4 regions of the Granulosicoccus sp. 3-233 genome follow, and region 1 is predicted to be linked to each of the others. Evidence: predicted binding sites of a transcription regulator. Region 1 holds the regulator's gene; each other region holds the start of a gene.
The links. The regulator sigma-54, encoded in region 1, starts transcription at its own class of promoters, with help from an activator protein. The targets are predictions, from matches to a motif close to TGGCANGNTNCNTGCTT.

Region 1 (4,755 bases):
GCGCACTCGAGCGCGGCGTGGACATTCACAGCGCGAGCATCGGTACGGTCATGACTGCCGACCCGGCCACCATCAGCGACACATCACTGGCAGTCGACGCCGTGGCGCTGATGCAGAGGCTGCGTATCACCTCGTTGCCGGTGGTCGATGGGCGACGACTGCAGGGTGTCGTGACCATGCATGCCTTGCTGGCCGCAGGAGTTGTCTGAGCCGATGCTTGCACGTCTACTGTCCCGATACTGGCTGTTGCTGCCTTTGCTGATCATCGTCGTCGTTGTGGTCGATCATGTCGAGGAACCGGAAATCTTCGTCGTGGAAGAGACCATCGACATGCGCGAGACGCGATCGGACTACTACATGGCCGATTTCCAGTCGCGTAAATACGATGCCAACGGTCAGATCGAGTACACGGTAAGAGGCGACACCCTGGCGCACTATCCCCATGATGATCGCTCCGAAATCACCTCACCACGGGTCGAATTGCACCGGGAAGGCGCGCAGTGGCAGATCGAATCGGACAGTGGCCTGTTCGATACCGATCCTGACCTGTTCACCCTGCAAGGCAATGTCATCGTCAAACGACAGGCAGAGACTGCAGACCCGCTGACGATTCGTACCAGCACCCTGACGGTTGCCACCGAATCCAATGAAGTGAGCACCGAGGCAAGAATCGAGATCAGTGCTCCCACCTGGCGACTGCAGGCCAATGGCCTGAAATCCGCCATTGATCAGGGTAAGCTCACCCTGCTTTCCGACGTCATCGGACGCTACGAGGTACCGGGCCCGTGAACACTGACAATCAATCCGACAAGCGCCGCCAGTCGGGCAAGCACTGGCAGCAGGCAGTGGCCATGTGCCTGCTGTTGGGCACGCTGTGGCAGGCGACACCGAGTCTTGCGCGCGAATCCGACCTGGAACAGCCCATCGATGTGCGCGCCGACAAGTCCGAGTTCGATGAGAAGGCCGGCACACAGATTCTCACCGGTAATGTCGAGATCAGCCAGGGCACCATGCGCATTGCCGCCGACCGGATTGCCATAGAACTGAAAAACAACGCATTGAGTGCCATCACCGGCACCGGCTCGCCGATCCGTTTCGAGCAACAGAACGAGGCTGGTGAGCTGATGAGCGGCGAGGCGCAGAAGATTACCTATGATGCGCTGGCAGGCACGCTGATTCTCGAAGGCACGGCCACTCTGAGCCAACCGCGTCAGGAACTGGTCAGTGAACGCATCACCTTCAATGCCAGAACCCAGAAAGTCAGTGCCGAAGGCGGCCCCAGTGAAGGCCGTGTGAGCATCCAGATCCAACCACCCACAGGCGCTGATCAGTGACCCGGCAAGACGCGCTCGACAAGCCTCCCGCCCTCCGGACCCTCGAAGCCAGAGACCTGCACAAGGCCTACAAGAAACGCCGCATTCTCGAGGGCGTCTCCCTGTCCGTGAACAGTGGCGATGTGGTCGGTCTGCTGGGCCCCAACGGCGCGGGCAAGACCACCTGCTTCTACATGGTGGTGGGCCTGGTCAGACCTGACCAGGGACAGATCATGCTCGATGGCGAGGACATCACGCGTTTTCCGATGCATGCCCGGGCCCGCAAGGGTGTCGGTTATCTGCCGCAGGAAGCCTCCGTGTTCCGGCAACTGACCGTCTCGCAGAACATCATGGCCATTCTGGAAACCCGTCCGGAGCTGAACCGTGAAACCCGCCATGACCGGCTCGAAGCCCTGCTCGAGGAACTGCAGATATCGCATATCAGGGACAGCCTCGGCATCAGCCTTTCCGGTGGTGAACGACGCCGCGTCGAAATAGCCCGGGCCCTGTCTGCCGACCCCGGTTTCATTCTGCTCGATGAACCGTTTGCCGGTGTTGATCCCATTTCCATTCTCGACATCCAGCGCATCATCACCCACCTGAAGGAACGCAATATCGGCGTGCTGATCACGGATCACAATGTGCGCGAAACACTGGGCATCTGCGATCGAGCGTACATTCTCAGCCACGGCAAGCTGATCGCCGAAGGCACGCCGGACACCGTGCTGGCAAACCGGGAAGTGCGATCGGTGTATCTGGGTGACAACTTCCAGATCTGAGCGCGATTGGCTTCACAACACCGCAGCCGGTTGTCATGACTCATGCCGCTTTTCCATCAGTTGAGGTGGTGCGCCGCCGCTATCTACCTGTAATAACAGCAGAATACGTCTTGAAAATGAAACATTACCAATTTGTCATTTAAGTTTTCCCTGCCGGTATCGCAACCGGCGGGAAAATTGCGTTAATTGCTATCCAGCTGGTAGTTTTTCACTACAGACACCTTTTACCGGACGCGTATTCGATGAAACAGTCACTGCAAATAAAGATGGGCCAGTCCCTGGCCATGACTCCTCAATTGCAGCAGGCAATCAAACTGTTACAACTGTCCACGCTCGAACTGCAGACGGAAATCCAGACGGCTCTGGAAAGCAATCCCATGCTGGAGATGCAGGAAGACGAAGGCTCCGAACCCCGTGAAGCGGATCTCGCCAATGAATCACGCGAGACACGCGAAGCCAACCGTGAGGCGGAAACCGCGGCCGCCGAACAGAAGCAGGCTGCCGGTGAAACCGAGCTGGTGGGCGAGAACATGCAGAGCTCCGATGATGTTCTGCCAGAAGACCTTCCGGTGGACAGCGCCTGGGATGATATCTACGATTCCGCGGTGCCTTCCAGCAGTGGCACGTCCGGCAGCGATGGTGAATCCCGCGATTTCACCGAGTTTCACAACGCCGGCGTGGCCAGCATTCAGGATCATCTGAACGAACAGATACGCTTCGCCCCGCTGTCCGAACGGGATCAGGAAATTGCCGAAACCATCATCGATGCCGTGGACAACAACGGTTACCTGATCGATGACGTCGAGGTCCTGCTCGACGGTCTGAACCGCGACATCACCGATGTCGACCAAATGTATGTACTCGACGAATTCGAGACCGTACTGCATCTGGTTCAGCACCTGGACCCACCCGGCTGTGCGGCTCGTGACGCCAGCGAATGCATGGGCATCCAGCTCAGCCAGCTACCCGTATCCGAGCTGCGCACCCTCGCCATGGGCATCGTCAAGGATCACCTCGACCTGCTCGCCGCCCACGATTTCGCCCGTCTGCGTCGTCTGTTCAAGATCAACGACGACGTGCTGCAGGAAGCCATCACACTGATCCGCAGTCTGAACCCGCGCCCGGGTCGGCAGCTGGTGAATGATCATGACCAGTACATCGTGCCGGATGTGTTCGTGAAGAAGATCAAGGGCGTCTGGCGCGTCGAGCTGAACCCCGACATCGCTCCCCGGCTGGGCATCAATGCCCTGTATGCCGGCATGGTCAAACGTGCCGACAAGAGCGAAGACAACAACTTCATGCGCAACCATCTGCAGGAGGCTCGCTGGTTCATCAAGAGCCTGCAGAGCCGCAACGAAACCCTGTTACGCGTCGCCACGGCCATCGTCGAACGCCAGCGCAGCTTTCTGGAATATGGCGATGAAGCCATGAAGCCGCTGGTGCTGCGCGACATCGCCGAGCAACTGAGCCTGCACGAATCCACCATCTCGCGAGTCACCACGCACAAGTACATCCATACCCCGCGCGGCATTTTCGAGTTCAAGTACTTCTTCTCCAGCCATGTATCCACAGCCAATGGCGGTGAATGCTCGGCCACGGCCATTCGCGCCATGATCAAGAAATTCATAGCCGCCGAGGATTGCACGAAGCCACTTTCCGACAGCAAGATAGCCAGTACGTTAGTCGAGGAAGGAATACAGGTTGCGCGACGCACCGTTGCCAAGTATCGTGAATCCATGGCCATTCCGCCATCGAACTAACGCAAGCGATTGAACTGAAACGATTTATGCAGAAAAAGCACACCCTGACATGGCCTCAAGCCCTCTGCGAAGAAACATTCGCAACAGAGCGTGGCCAGCTATTGGGTCTGCCCCCCATCGACCATAGAACAGATATGGGACGCGCAATGTGTCCCTACTTGCCGCGAGGTCCTTCGCGGACCCTCGCTCTTCATCGTTGAACCTTTTGTTGAACATCAGGAGATGCCCATGAACTTAACCGTAACCGGTCACCACGTCGACGTTACCGCTTCGATGCGAAACTATGTGACTGACAAGATGGAACGCCTCCAGAGACACTCCGACAACGTTTTCGGAGTCCACGTGATTCTTACCGTGGAAGAAAAATCACGCCAGAAGGCCGAGGCAACCATCAAGGTTTCCGGTACGCAGCTGTATGCAGACACCACCGAGCCCGACATGTACGCGGCCATCGATCTGCTGACAGACAAACTGGATCGTCAACTGATCCGGCACAAGGAAAAGCTCAAGGCGCACCGCCGCACAGGCGACCCTGTTCCCGAATAGTGGCCTGACACTTTTAATCCTGACAGCGAGAGCGCACAATAGCGCTTTCGCAGCCCTCGAAGACTCTGTCCGACATCATCGGCAGGGTCTTCGAGCATTGAAAGTGTGGCCAAATCTTCTACACCCATGGATTTATCCGATCTGCTCGATCCCGAGCGCATACGCTGTCATTGCAGCATTCAGAGCAAGAAACGCACATTGCAGACGCTGGCCGAACTGCTGGGCGAGTCTCTCCGGGCAAGAAATGCCACAGACGATGTCAATGACGACGACGCCGAAGGCGGCGAGGAAAAGAGCAGCCCCCGCAAGGTCAGGAAGTCACGCAAACAGAGCGACAAGGCCGCGGAGTCGGCGGAT
Region 2 (4,755 bases), on a different contig from region 1:
GCCGTACCTGGCTTAGCCGATAACGGATTTCGGCGGCGATGATCAGACAGCCCAGCAGCGCGATTAGAGTCATGCTGTTCATGGCGGCAAGCCGGGTGCCAGAATGAAGGATTGAAGACATGTTCCCGTTACATGACGATAATCCCGCGTCCCTGGTTCCGTATGTTACCTGGACAATCCTGATTGCCTGCATACTGACCTTTCTCTGGCAGCTGAGTCACGATTCCCAGGCAGAGCAGATCATCGTCCATACCCTGGGTGTCATTCCGGCGGTCCTGTTCGGTCATGCCATTCTGCCGCCCGAGCTGGTATCGGTGTCAGCGTATGCGACGGTGTTCACGTCGATGTTCCTGCACGGAGGCTGGATGCATCTGATCGGGAATGTGCTGTATCTGTGGGTATTCGGTAACAACATCGAAGCGGCCATGGGGCACGTTCGCTATGCGTTGTTCTACCTGATCTGTGGCGTGGTCGCCGTGTTGTCGCAGAGCCTGCCGGATACGGCTTCCCAGGTGCCGATGATCGGTGCCAGTGGGGCAATCTCCGGCGTGTTGGGTGCCTACCTGCTCCTGTATCCGCAAGCCCGCGTGCTGGTACTGATACCCGTGTTCTTCCTGGTCTGGACGGTACGGATTCCGGCCCTGTATGTTCTGGGTGTCTGGTTCCTGATGCAGCTGTTGAATTCGGTCATGTCATCGGGGCAGGAAGGCGGTGTGGCCTTTGGCGCGCATATTGGCGGTTTCGTGGCCGGCATGCTGCTGGTTCCGTTGTTCAGGCAAGCCGGCAATCGCCTGTACATTCCCTTTGTTCATTGCCAGCCTTTCCGCCGGTGGCGAGGGAAATAGATCCGGGTGTGGAATGTGACTGCAAACAGAATGAAAAAAGGGCGTCAGTCCTGAAAGACTGACGCCCTTGTCCGTACGTCGTGGTGGAGGCGGGCAACCGTGGGTTGCCCGTACCACCAGTCCGATTTCTAGTTGCGTGAAGCGAACTCCGGATAAGCCTCGATACCACATTCGGAGATATCGACACCTTCGTACTCTTCCTCTTCGGTGACACGGATACCGAAGACCATCTTGATGATTCCCCAGACAATCAGACTGGTGATGAAGGTCCAGGCGAAGATTGCGCCGACACCCAGTGCCTGGGTGGCGAAGGTCGCATCACCGTTGCTCAAGGGCACAACCATGAGGCCCAGGACGCCGACAACACCGTGAACCGAGATGGCACCGACAGGATCATCGATCTTCAGGCGATCCAGAGACGTGATGGAGAAGACAACCAGTACACCACCGACAGCACCGATGCAGGTTGCCAGCAATGGGGAAGGAGCCAGTGGTTCAGCCGTGATGGCAACCAGGCCTGCCAGAGCACCGTTCAGCGCCATGGTCAGATCAGCCTTGCCCCAGATCAGGCGAACGGTCAGCAGCGCGGCGACCACGCCACCGGCAGCAGCCATGTTGGTGTTGACGAAGATGGCGGCAACCGCATTGGCATCGTCGAAGTTCGCGACTGCGAGCTGTGAACCACCGTTGAAGCCGAACCAACCCATCCACAGGATGAATGTTCCGAGTGTTGCCAGAGGCATGTTGGCACCTGGAATGGGGATGACGGATCCGTTGGCGCCGTACTTGCCCTTGCGAGCACCCAGCAGAATCACGCCGGCCAACGCTGCACTGGCACCACACATGTGGACAACACCAGAGCCTGCGAAATCCTGGAAGCCTGCAGCATTCAACCAGCCGCCGCCCCATTTCCAGAAGCCCTGGATGGGATAGATGAGTGAGGTGAATACCGCAGCGAACAGCAGGAATGCCCACAGTTTCATGCGCTCGGCAACTGCTCCGGAAACGATGGACATGCCGGCAGCAACGAATACCACCTGGAAGAAGAAGTCGGAGCGTGCGGAGTAGTACGGGGCGTCATCTCCACCGGCAGCGAAGGTCGCAGCATCATTCTCTGCGCCCAGCAGGAAACTGATGACCGGCATGAAGCCGCCTTCATAGTCGCCGCCCGGGTACATGATGTTGTAACCGACGAACATGAACATGATGCAGGCCAGTGCATACAGTGCAACGTTCTTGGTCAGGATTTCTGCGGTGTTCTTGGCGCGTACCAGTCCAGCTTCCAGCATGGCGAAGCCCGCGGCCATCCACATGACCAGGGCGCCTGCCATCAGAAAGTAAAAGGTATCGAGCGCGTAGCTCAGTTCAGCTAATTGTTCCATTATCAGTGTTTCTCTCTCGGATTCTCTTTTTGCGTCGTGGGATCTCTAGAGGGCCGTGGGGCCGTTTTCGTTGGTGCGGATGCGCACTGCGCGCTCCAGTTCAGTGACGAAGATCTTGCCGTCGCCGATCTTTCCTGAGCCGGCGGCACCGGTGATGGCTTCGATCACGGCATCAAGTTGCGCGTCATCGATACCGATTTCGATCTTGGTTTTCGGGATGAAATCCACCACGTATTCAGCGCCGCGATACAACTCGGTGTGACCCTTCTGCCGACCGAATCCTTTCACCTCGCTGACAGTCATGCCCTGTACGCCGATGGTCGACAAGGCTTCACGTACCTCCTCGAGCTTGAAAGGTTTGATAATTGCCGTTACTAACTTCATCGAATTTTTCCTTCGTTTAGGTCAATGATGGTTAAGGCGTTACATCATGCGTGCCACATGGAATAATTCATTGGAAACAATGACTTGGGAATACGTTGTAGACGTGCAAGCCAAGGCGATGCGCTTGTTTGGTGCATGGCAGATTGCAAGTTGCACTATAATGGTGCGCCAATGAAAACTCTCCCGGAGCAGGGCAAGTCGTTGTCAATACCGTAAGCTGTGCCGTAATCAGGCGATCCGGCAGCCGTGTTGCCGCCGCCTCCCATCAACCGAATCGATAGAGGAATCGACCATGCTGGATGCACGAGTGTTTGACGATATTTCCAAGTCTCTGGGCAAGCTCTTGCCCCCGGGCGTGTCTGACATGAAGGAGGATTTCGAACGCAATGCCAAATCGGCCGTGCAGGGTGCACTGGGCAATCTGGACATGGTGACGCGCGAGGAATTCGATGTGCAGACCGAAGTACTGCGCAAGACACGGCAGCAACTCAAGGAGCTCGAGGCGCGCATTCGCGAACTCGAACCCGAACCGGTGGCCGGCGGGAATCCCGTCGACTCTGACTGACACTGCCGCACGCGCCATGCAGCGACGGTTGTTACGCACGCTGCTGCTTGCTGTCGGGCTGGCGCTGCTGTGGCAGGCCTGCCTGAGCTATACGCGTTCCCAGGCCGGTCAATCACAGCAGAGACTGCAGGGCGTACAACTGGTTGAGCTGGATCGACAGCTCAACCAGTTCTCCTTCATACCCAAGCTGCTGGCCAGCGACGTCGAGATTCGTCAGGCGCTGCTGGCGGGCGATGATGCCTCATTGCTGGCGGCCAACCGACGGCTGAGTCGCACTCAGCAGGACAGTGGACTCGACTTTGCCTTTCTGCTGGACCGACAGGGCGTGACACTTGCGTCGAGCAACTGGGCCGATCCGGTCAGCTTCGTGGGCATCGATTACTCCTTCAGACCCTATTTCCAAAATGCCATCAGCGGACGGGGCGCTACCTTCTTTGCGGTCGGTGTGACCACGGGGGTGCCCGGTTACTTCATTGCAGAACCCGTGACTGACAACAGCGGCCTGGTGGGGGTCGTGGTGGCCAAGGTTGCGCTGGGCGTGCTCGTGGATGGCTGGGCCCAGCTACCTTACGAGTCGGTTGTCAGCGATGACTTCGGTACCATCATTCTCTCGACGCGAGAAGACCTGCTGTATTCGCCCACCGAGCCGGTCAGCGCCGCTCAGGTCGTGCAGTTGCTCAGAGAACGACGTTACGAACTGCAGGCGCCATTGCTGGAGCCGGTCGACGGTGAGCCCGACAAGCGGCTGCTGAGCCATGCCGGACAGTCTACGGTCTACCTGAGTTATGCCAGTTCCCTGTCGACCGAGCCCTGGCAGCTGATCAGCCTGATACCCCAGCGCAGTGTGCAGAAGCGGGCACTGCAGTTGTTTGCCGCCTTGCTCGCAGCCCTGCTGATCGCCTATCTCTTTCTGCGCCTGTTTCAGCAGCAACAACAGCTGGTGGCTGCGGAAAAGCGCAATTCTCAGGAGCTCGAAGAGCAGGTATTGCATCGTACGCGGGAACTCGAGGCGGCCCAGAAGCGCCTGATCTCGGAAGCCAACTTCGCGATGCTCGGTCGCATGTCGGCGGCCATCAATCACGAGATCAACCAGCCGCTGGCCAGTTTGCGGCTGAACCTGGCCTCCTTGCGAACCATGATGGAAACCCCGGATGCCGATCGTGGCGAGATCGAACAGATCGTGGTGGACAGTGATCGCACGACCAAGCGCATAGGTCGTGTGATCAGCAGTCTGCGCAGTATCGCCAGAAACAGCAATGCCCATTTCGAGACTGTGGACATGCAGAAGCTGCTGGAGGAGGTCAGGCAGACGATCCTTCGCGAACGTCCGACGCTGTCCGCTCATGTCGTGTTCGAACAGGGAACGGTGCCCGTGCCGGTATCGGGAGACGAGGTGTTGATACAACAGACCCTGCTAAATCTGCTGTACAACGCCTTCGACGCCGTGCTCAAACAGGAAAGCCCGAGAATTCAGGTAGTCTTGCAGATACAGGCGGGCAGTGCGCAGACGCCATCGGACTCTCGTGCTGCAAACGGCTGGGCCGTGGTGTCGGTCAGTGACAATGGCAGTGGTGTCAAA
Region 3 (4,755 bases), on a different contig from region 1:
ATTGATCCTTGCCTCCATGTCTTCGGTCAGGCCACGGGTAAGCGCATGCTCTGTGCGCTCCGGCAGGTTCACGATTCTGCCGGCTTCTTCCTGCGTACGCAAACCCATGATGACGGCCTGTTCGACCGGTACCGGTCGAGTCACGGCATCGCTTTCTCCGGGCAGCTTCACGATGACCAGCGGTTCAGGCCGTTCCAGCCGTTGCTCGGCGGTGTCCTGACCGAACATGCCGCTGATGACCGTGGGTGCAGCATCTTCTGATGGATTGCCGGTCAGTCCTGACAAGCTGCTGAGGCGGGTACTGTCTTCGGGCATGAGACTGCGGTTGAGATAGGCGCGTCGTCTGGCAGAGTCACTGTCGGCATCGGTAAAGGCGGAGCTTTTACCGATCATGAATCCGGCAACGCTTCCCAGTATCGGTGCCAGCGGATTTGCCACGGCGGCGCCGGCAATGATGCTGCCGACCAGGCTGCCGGTCCGACTGGGGTCGGACAGAAATTCCCTCGTTCTTTCCGTCAGAGTCTCAGAGGCGGACAGGCGTTCCTGTGCGTGCAGGCCGGATGCGGAAAACAGTGTGCCAGCCAGAGTCAGCATGCAGACACCCTGACGGGACTTGAATTTTCTCGTTCTCATGCCGATTTCCGGTCTCGGTGGCTGCGATTGTCTCACTTCGTCTGGAAGACCTGCTCCGCCCACAGGACACCCTCGTATTCATTGAGCCCTTCGTAGGCGACGCGAACCAGAGCCCCTTCGGGAATGCGGGCATCGCGCAAGGGGATGGTCAAGGTACGCTGATCCACTTCATGATAGATGGAAAGTTCGCCGTAGTGGCCGATCTGCTCCACCGGGCTGTTGGCATCACGCTGCATTTCCACCGAAACCTTGCCATAGCTGCTGGCATTGCCTTCGCGATTCAACGTCAACTCCAGGCCAACGCGCTCGCCGCCTTTGGCTGGTACGGCCTTGACTGTCTTGATCGACACCATGGGAGTGTCGGTGTCGTGTCGAACCACCACCGGAATGGAAAACGACATCTGCATGAAGACCTGAACGCCCACTCCTTCCTGCGGGCCGCTGGATTCGAATGTCGCGTTGGGTTCAGAGACATCGGGTATGACCTGAAGCAGCAGATGCGAGCGGTATTCGCCCGCTGGCAGCTCGGCAGGGGGACGCCAGTTGAAGCGCACGGTCTGATTCTCACCAGGCCCCACGGTTATCTGCCGTGGAGAAAAACGAACCATGTCCTTCGCGGATGACCATTCTTCGTTTTCGGAAATCGGCTTGTAACCGCCATCTTCACTGGCACGCTTGTCTTCCCAGCTCAGACGATAGGTACGGGGACCGTCACTGGGGTTCCGCAATACCATGGTGGCACTGGTATTGTCGTTGTTCATCAAGACCCTTGTAGGGCTGATCAGCATGTCGGCGGTGGCCATCGTTGCTGTCCATAGCCACAATGCCAGGCTGAAGAAAATCGACGTCGCTAGCCGCTGTCTGTGTATCATCAAATTGCTCATGGATCGTGAAGTGTCTATCATCAACTCTGGACCTGTTGTCCGGTCTTCTAGTAGGAAACCGTGAGTTGGTAGGTCCCCTCATACTGGCCGCTGGGGTATGTCACCGGCGATGCAGTCAGTTCCGTTTTCAACGTGCCGCCGAGCCTTACCAACAGTTCGCCATTGGCGTCGGTTATTCCCGTTCCATCGGGCAATGTCGTCAATGAACTCAGGACGAAGTGCGGCGCACTCCCCGGAAATTCGCTGTGCTCCAGCAATACGTCTGCAGTCTGAGGGTTTATCGTCAGACTGTAGTTCGCTGCGGCGCCACTGACTCTGAATATTCCCAGATCCGGCTTCGCAAGAGAGACCAGACGGGAGTTGTCCGGTTCGCTGATCGTGTAGGATCCTGACGGTGACAAGGTCAGAGTTGCCTGAGCCGTGGTACTGGTTCGAGCAAATAGAGTGCCAAAATGCAGTGGCTGGTCCTCATCGAGAATCAGGGTGGAGCGCAACTCTGCACCAAGATCAATGGTGCTGGTGTTGAACACACGGTTCTGGACATCCGGATGCCAGTAGTCAACGCGCATCAGTGTGGTGCCACTGAAGGGCGCATCCACATAACTGTTGCCGTTGCCGGTTGTATCAAGTATGGCACCCAGTGCCAGCTCGGCTTCGCCCTGAGCATCCGTAGTGACGTCGCCAAGATCGTAGTCGGTCACGGTCAGCGGTTCCAGCGAGCCGTTGGACCCGGCCGTGAGTACGGCGGAATTGAGGCTGACATCCAGCGCTGTATTGGCAGGGAAGCCGGTAAACCGGTAGCGTCCCGGTGTACCGCCTGCAATCAGGGCGAACTGACCCTCCACGGACATGTTGGTGCCTGTCCTGGGCAGACTGAAGCGTGATATCGATGTATTGCTGGCGATGGCCAGGGTACCGAAATTCAATGGCTGCAGTTCTTCGATTAGTGGTTGGGCCGGGGCAGCGCTGCTGCATGTCATTCCCGCCAGCAAAGACAGCTGGCGCATCAGTCGTGAATGACAAAGCGGTGTTTTTCGCCGCTGTCTGCGGCTGACCGAGAGCACGGAATTCGCCGTGTCTGTCATGCGCCTGCCAGCTGTGCACTCCTGTCTTGTCGGATGCAGATGGAATCGCATCGATTTCCAGAACATGGAACGCCTCACCAATGGCCTGTGTGACAAGGGCAACACCCGATGAGGTGTGCCGGGACAGGCAACCGGGAGTACCCCGGTTTGCCGATGTTGCAGGTGACGATGCCGAAGTGCAAGGGCAGCTGCTGACTGGATGAGCAAGTACGATGCCAGATTGGCAAGGTACCGTATCATGGGGCTGAGGCAATCCGGGTGGCATGTCCAAAGCAGAAACGCAGAAAAATCAGTGAGCCGGCGGGACGTGCCGAATGAGGGGCGTAGTACACCCGGTTGTTCCTGGCGGCATGTATTTCGACAGGCAGATCAGCCTGGCTGTGACTGGCTTTGTCAGATGCTCATGACCTTTTCATGAAAACACAAGCATGGTACTCATGGGCTGATGAGGATTCGCCCGTCTGCTAAGGCGTTCAAGAAAATAGCCCATGCGATACCGGTGTTGAGCAGACCGTGACAGGTCGGCTCGCAGTCGTTCCCGATACGTACGGGCTTGCAATAAGTAGAGAAAAGCCTGTTGTTGTTATGATCGTCAGTAGCACCAGGAAGGGGTGCAGTGCTCATGCCCCTTCCTGGTTTCAGCTGAATTCACTCAGTATGCTGCAGTGACTTCGAAAGTGCCTGAATATACACCTTCCTGATAGGTTTGTTCCGATGTTGTTGGCTCGGTCGTCAGGGTCGCACCAATGTTGAATACATAGGTGGTTTGTCCGAAGTCGGGAACAATCGTGAAGTCACCTTCGTTCAAGGTGCCGGCAGTGCTCACGCCGCCACTGACATCGCCGACTGTGAAATGCATCAACCACAGGCTCGGTACTGCAGGGTTGGCACTTTCATGAACCAGTTCGGTTGCATTGCCGGTGCCGTTGGTGATGTTCACGAGGGTGCTGGTTCCATCGGCAGCAAAGTCAGCTGCGACAATGGCTGACGTGTCTGGCAGTTGCAGTGTGAAGTCTGCTGTCATGTCAACCGAGCCCTGTGCCGCTGTCGGGCTTGTCAGGCTGGTGAGGTTCACTGTTGCGCTGTCCGAGCCCTGATCGGCAATGGTTCCACCAGGGGCGATTACCAGAGCGCCCACACCATTGGCCAAGGCTGCGCCTGTGACTGTCGCAAAGACAGAACCGATGTCCAGATCCTGGAGGTTGGTTACAGCGAGTGTGTTCTGCAAAGTGGCGCTGGCAGTGAAATCCTCTGCCTGGGCCATTGAGGCTCCCAGACTCAGGGTGCCGGCTACGGCCAGTGCCAATCGTTTCTTGCTTGTATTAATCATCATTTTATAATCCCGAAATGTAAAGATCGAACGCTTGTTCGTACGTGTACCAGCAGCGGTCTACGCACTTGCCTGAAAGATCAAAAAAGGTCTAGTTCAGAGTAGTCCGCCGTTTCCCTGAAAAGGTTACCTTGACAAATATAACGTCCGTATCTGGGAAAACTGAGTCGGTAAACTCGCTCCGATCCACGCATAAACGGTAACTGAAGCTCAAAATCGAACTTTCCGGGAAAAGCAGCATGATCTGCATCAATTTCACAATAGGACGAGGTTCACACGCTCTGGCCGAGGAGCGGATCATCTGCGAACAGGGTATTGCCAACACTCGCCGCAGGCATCGTTGTCGCAGCATCGCCTGTTTGTCCGTCCGGGATTGCGCGTCATGCACGGTATGCCGTGCTTGTCTTGTTGGAGAGCTGAGTTTCGTCGCTGCTGTCCCGGGACCCGTCGTGGAGGACGCTGCATCCAGCTATCCATCGAGTGACCTGGGTTGCCAGGTAGTAGTGCGGCATGGCGACTGCCTGAGCCGGGGTGCGGCGAACCATGCACCATTGGCAAATCACCACCGTCTTTTCAGTGTCTTTACAAGGCGTCGGCTTGCATACGCCAGTAGTGCCGGTTCGCTGGGTGAGCAGGTCTCGCCACTCCGGACGGTGCTGTCTTTGGTGGAAGTGGTCGGGAATCCTCGGCTCTGGTGTGGGGGCTACACAGACCCAGGGTCCGGTTACATCCTGTAGGTAAGCTGTTTTTCCCGGACTGTCATGAGTGAATCACAGAGCTGGTCTGCCGGTTGATAGCTCTGCTTGCCGGAATCCGTGATACC
Region 4 (4,755 bases), on a different contig from region 1:
GACGGTGTGCTTCGCTTTCCTGGGTCAGCAGTTCGTTCTGCCGGTTCAGCTCGTACTGCGCCATGCGACGACCTTCCTTGCCCAGCACGGTCCACCAGCTGGATATGGCGGCAACGATCAACAACAATACGGCCATTTCGACAAACAGGCCCGAGATCAGGACATGTTGATCCGAGGTGAGAGGTCTCGACTCTGCCTGAAGATAGACCAGGCCGAGTACCGCGCCGAATATGGTGCATTGCGACAGAAGGACAACCAGGTAGCTACCCACACGGCGGTGAACCAGATTGGCAGACGTGTTGGGCAAGAGGACGCCGAACATGCGCTGCACCCAGCGTGAGGGGGGTGGATGCGACTTGCACATGTCATGGCAACGTGATTCCAGTGTGCAGCACAGCGAGCAGATCCATGAGCCATAGGCGGGACATTGCACCATGTCGTCGGATTCGAAGCTGTTATCGCAGACCGAGCAGTGCAGAATTGCCCCACGTGGTACCACTGCCTCTTCCTGGCGGGCAATATAGAAACGACTGTGCGTGAGCAGGGCCAATAGCGGCGTCATGACAAAGGTACTGCCCAGTGCAATGAAAGGCGCAAAGGCCTGCGCCACGTCGCCCCATATGCCCAGTTGTGCTACTGCAGCAATGATGGCTGAAATGATCATCGAACCGATCCCCACCGGATTGAAATCATGCAAGTGGGCTCGTTTGAATTCGATGCCTGACGGGCTCAGGCCCAGCGGCTTGTTGATGACCAGATCGGCCACCAGGGTCCCGATCCAGGCAACGGCGATGATGCTGTACAGGCTCAGCACGTGTTCGAGGGATTCGAATATGCCAAGCGTGATGATCAGCACCGCAATCAGGCAGTTGAAGACCAGCCACACGACTCTCCCGGGATGGCTGTAGGTGAGGCGTGCAAAGAAATTCGACCAGGCCAGAGAGCCGGCGTAGGCGTTGACGATATTGATCTTGATCTGGGACACGACCACGAAGGTCAGCGTTGCCAACAGGACGAGGTCGGTGTTGCTGAAGACATGCGAGAATGCTGCAAGGTACAGACGTGTCGGTTCCATTGCCTCCTCGATCGAGCCGCCGGCCTCCAGCAGCATGAATGCCAGAAACGCTCCGCCGAGAATCTTCAGGGCACCTGGAATGATCCATCCGGGGCCGGCGAGTATGACGGCGGCCCACCAGCGGCCGCTGTTGGATTCCGTCTTTTCAGGAAGGAATCTGAGGAAGTCGACCTGTTCGCCAATCTGTACGATCAGGGCAAAGGCGATCGCGGCGGCGGCTGCGAACTGCAAGGGTTCAAACCCGCCACTGTCCGATTCGGCGCCGCTGAATCGAGTGAAGGCGCTGTAGTGCTGTGGTTCCGTCAACAGGATGATCAGGTAGGGAAGAACCAGCAGCAAGAGCCACGGTATCTGGGACCACAGTTGTATACGTGAGATGAGGCTGATGCCGCGTGCTACCAGCGGTACGATGATCAGGGAACTGATCACGTACCAGAGCCACAGCGGCAAGGGTATCAACATCTGCAGTGCCGTGGCGAGAATGGCGGCCTCGAAGGCGAAAAAGATGATGGTGAAGGAGGCGTAGACGAGTGAGCTGATGGTGGAACCCAGGTAGCCGAATCCGGCGCCGCGAGTCAGCAGATCCATATCCAGGCCATGACGCGCTGCGTAATAGCTGATCGGCAGCCCGGTCAGGAATATGATGATGGCAACAACCGCGATGGCCCAAACGGTATTCACGAACCCGTAACCGAGTACCATGGCCGCGCCGATGGCTTCCAGCGCAAGAAACGAGGCGGCACCGAATGCCGTGTTGCCAACGCGCCATATCGAGAACTTCCGTACGCTACGTGCCGTGTAGCGAAGCGCATAGTCTTCCATGGACTCGTCTGCCACCCAGCCGTTGTATTTTCGCCTGATGGGGAAAATCTGCTGGGGGACACGTTGGATAGTCATGATGCTACCCGGGGTACGCGATGAAGGCTCATGGATGAAATGTTCATTACCGACACATGACTGGGTTCTGGATTGTCTCCACTGACTGTATGCCAGGCAAGAGCTGCGTATCGAGTGTACGTAGATTGACGTATTGTGTCACCGTACCGGCATTGGCAATACTCGATAGCGAAACAGCCAGTCAATGCGCCAGGCCGCGACTCCGGGCAATTTGCCCGTCACGCATGAATTGTCGCTGCGACCTGTCTGTTTCGACTCTCACCACACTCAGAAACCAGAAGAGGTATGCCATGGCCGATACACTGATCAAGGTTGACTTGAACAGCTCTCCTTACGAAAACGAGAACGTTCACAATCGATGGCACCCGGACATTCCGATGGCGACCTGGGTCGAGCCGGGAGATGACTTCATACTGGAGACGTATGACTGGACGGGCGGTTTCATCAAGAACGATGACAGTGCCGATGATGTTCGTGACGTCGACCTGTCCACGGTGCATTTCCTCAGTGGCCCGGTTGGTGTGAAAGGCGCCGAAGCCGGTGACCTGCTGGTGGTCGAGTTGCTGGACATCGGCGCCAAGGAGGAGAGCATGTGGGGCTTCAATGGCTTCTTTTCCAAAACCAATGGCGGTGGTTTTCTGACCGATCACTATCCGGCTGCGCAGAAATCCATCTGGGACTTCGAAGGCATGTTCACCAAGTCAAGGCATGTCCCGGGGGTTCGTTATGCCGGACTCATTCATCCCGGCCTGATCGGCTGTCTGCCGGATCCGGCACTGCTTGCCGACTGGAATGAAAGGGAAGTCGGGCTCATTGAGACCGATCCCGACAGGGTGCCACCGCTGGCCAATCCGCCATTTGCAGACACGGCTCACATGGGAAAGATGACCGGGGACGCAAGAGACAAGGCAGCATCCGAAGGTGCGCGGACGGTGCCGCCCCGCGAGCACGGCGGGAACTGCGATATCAAGGATCTGTCACGTGGCTCGAAGATCTATTTTCCGGTCTATGTGGACGGAGCGGGATTGTCCGTGGGAGATCTGCACTTCAGCCAGGGTGACGGTGAGATTACCTTCTGCGGCGCCATCGAGATGGCCGGCTGGGTTCACATGAAGGTATCCGTGATCAAGGGTGGCATGAAGACCTATGGGGTCAAGAACCCGCTGTTCAAACCCAGTCCGATTACCCCCCACTACGACGATTACATCATCTTTGAAGGGATATCCGTGGATGAATCCGGCAAGCAGCACTATCTCGATGTCAATGTCGCCTATCGGCAGGCCTGCCTGAATGCGATCGAATACATGAAGAAGTTCGGTTACAGCGGCGCGCAGGCCTATTCGATTCTGGGAACGGCACCCGTGCAGGGACATATCAGCGGGGTCGTGGATATTCCCAATTCCTGTGCAACACTCTGGTTGCCTACCGGGATATTCGACTTCGATATCAACCCGTCAGCGGCGGGTCCGGTCATTCAGGACTTCGGCGGCGTTTCCATGCCGATATCACCTGACAAGAACTGAGGTGATTCGCCATGCCGGTCTATGACTATCTGTGCGACGAGTGCGGGCCTCGGGAGCTTCATCGAGCCTATGAGGATCGGGACAAGCCCCTGTGTTGCAATGATTGCGAAACGCTGCTGAGAAGGGTCTGGTTGGCAGCGCCTCGACAAGCGCTTGTCTCATCTTCCTTGCGCAATGCCATGAGCACCAACGAACGCTCTTCCCATGAACCTCGCATGTCCCGGGACATGGATTCGGCCAGAGGAGCACATCCTCCGGGTTGTGGTTGCTGCTCGACTGGCAAGTCGGGAACGACCGTTACCGCCGCCAATGGTGCCAAGTCCTTTCCGACCAAAAGGCCGTGGATGATCAGTCACTAGGCAGTTCCCGTTCCGACTCGGTTCAAGACCCTGACGGTTGGCAGGCCAGGCAGGTCGTGCAGGAGATCTCCCTTGCACGACTTGCCATATCGGTGCGCTGACGCTGTCAGGCAGTGCCAATCATTCGCTTCTCGGAGAACTCACATGCTTCTTGGTCTCGCTTTGCTCTACGTTGGTGCCGTACTGGTGCTCAACGGCATCTGGCTGCACGGCCGAATCGGTGACAATGAAATCTGGGTCATCAATATCTTTTCGGGTGTCGTCACCTGCCTGGTGTCGTTCAAGCTGGCATTCGGTGCCAATGCCGATGCTGGCTCCATCAAGGCCGCGGCGCTGACGTTGCTTTTTGCCTTCACCTACTTCTGGGTATGTATCAATCGTTTCAATGGGTCGGATGGTCGAGGACTGGGCTGGTTCAGCCTGTTTGTTGCGATCACCGCCATTCCGGTTGCCATCGATACGCTGTTCAACGCGACATCGGTCTGGCAGATATGGTTCGGTCTGTGCTGGGCAGCGTGGGCGTTTCTGTGGTTCCTGTTTTTCCTGTTGCTGGCCATGAAGAAGCCGATTGCCCGGTTCACCGGTTCAGTCGCTGCCGTGGAAGGCATTCTGACCGGTTGGTTGCCAGGATACCTGTTGCTCGATGGCGTGCTGTCATAGCGCATCGCCGACAGTCAGGGTCGAAGCTGCGGTACGGATCTCCGGGCCTCCGTACCGCTACGACGTTCTGCCTGATCGCCGTGCGTCAACGCATCTCGTTGACATAACAGTGGGCTTCAGTCAATGCGGCATGGCGCATGATCAGCAGGGGCTCGTTGAGGGTGTCCAGTGCCAGCGCATCGATATCCAGCAAGGCCAGAGCAACTTCGTCCGTCTTGCCCAGTAACTGTTTTTCCCGCTC

Region 2: the regulator sigma-54 is predicted to act here: its motif matches at 2,651-2,667, upstream of ACUNV4_RS13070 (P-II family nitrogen regulator).
Region 3: the regulator sigma-54 is predicted to act here: its motif matches at 2,804-2,820, upstream of ACUNV4_RS20000 (DUF4402 domain-containing protein).
Region 4: the regulator sigma-54 is predicted to act here: its motif matches at 2,109-2,125, upstream of fmdA (formamidase).

The regions. Positions count from the first base shown of each region.
Region 1 covers NZ_JBQYLE010000001.1:167,693-172,447, reverse strand. Annotated here, with positions in the region: gene ACUNV4_RS00795 (KpsF/GutQ family sugar-phosphate isomerase) at 1-209, shown strand, start outside; gene lptC (LPS export ABC transporter periplasmic protein LptC) at 214-789, shown strand; gene lptA (lipopolysaccharide transport periplasmic protein LptA) at 786-1,334, shown strand; gene lptB (LPS export ABC transporter ATP-binding protein) at 1,331-2,092, shown strand; gene ACUNV4_RS00775 (RNA polymerase factor sigma-54) at 2,335-3,852, shown strand; gene hpf (ribosome hibernation-promoting factor, HPF/YfiA family) at 4,081-4,398, shown strand; gene ACUNV4_RS00765 (PTS sugar transporter subunit IIA) at 4,525-4,755, shown strand, end outside.
Region 2 covers NZ_JBQYLE010000004.1:250,099-254,853, reverse strand. Annotated here, with positions in the region: gene yaaA (peroxide stress protein YaaA) at 1-16, shown strand, start outside; gene ACUNV4_RS13080 (rhomboid family intramembrane serine protease) at 120-845, shown strand; gene ACUNV4_RS13075 (ammonium transporter) at 974-2,227, opposite strand; gene ACUNV4_RS13070 (P-II family nitrogen regulator) at 2,273-2,611, opposite strand; gene ACUNV4_RS13065 (accessory factor UbiK family protein) at 2,904-3,176, shown strand; gene ACUNV4_RS13060 (sensor histidine kinase) at 3,193-4,755, shown strand, end outside.
Region 3 covers NZ_JBQYLE010000008.1:76,142-80,896, forward strand. Annotated here, with positions in the region: gene ACUNV4_RS19990 (hypothetical protein) at 1-633, opposite strand, end outside; gene ACUNV4_RS19995 (fimbrial biogenesis chaperone) at 666-1,436, opposite strand; gene ACUNV4_RS20000 (DUF4402 domain-containing protein) at 1,565-2,524, opposite strand; gene ACUNV4_RS20005 (hypothetical protein) at 3,255-3,935, opposite strand.
Region 4 covers NZ_JBQYLE010000002.1:1,015,819-1,020,573, forward strand. Annotated here, with positions in the region: gene ACUNV4_RS09260 (hybrid sensor histidine kinase/response regulator) at 1-1,972, opposite strand, end outside; gene fmdA (formamidase) at 2,263-3,495, shown strand; gene ACUNV4_RS09270 (zinc ribbon domain-containing protein) at 3,507-3,854, shown strand; gene ACUNV4_RS09275 (AmiS/UreI family transporter) at 3,999-4,514, shown strand; gene ACUNV4_RS09280 (GntR family transcriptional regulator) at 4,600-4,755, opposite strand, start outside.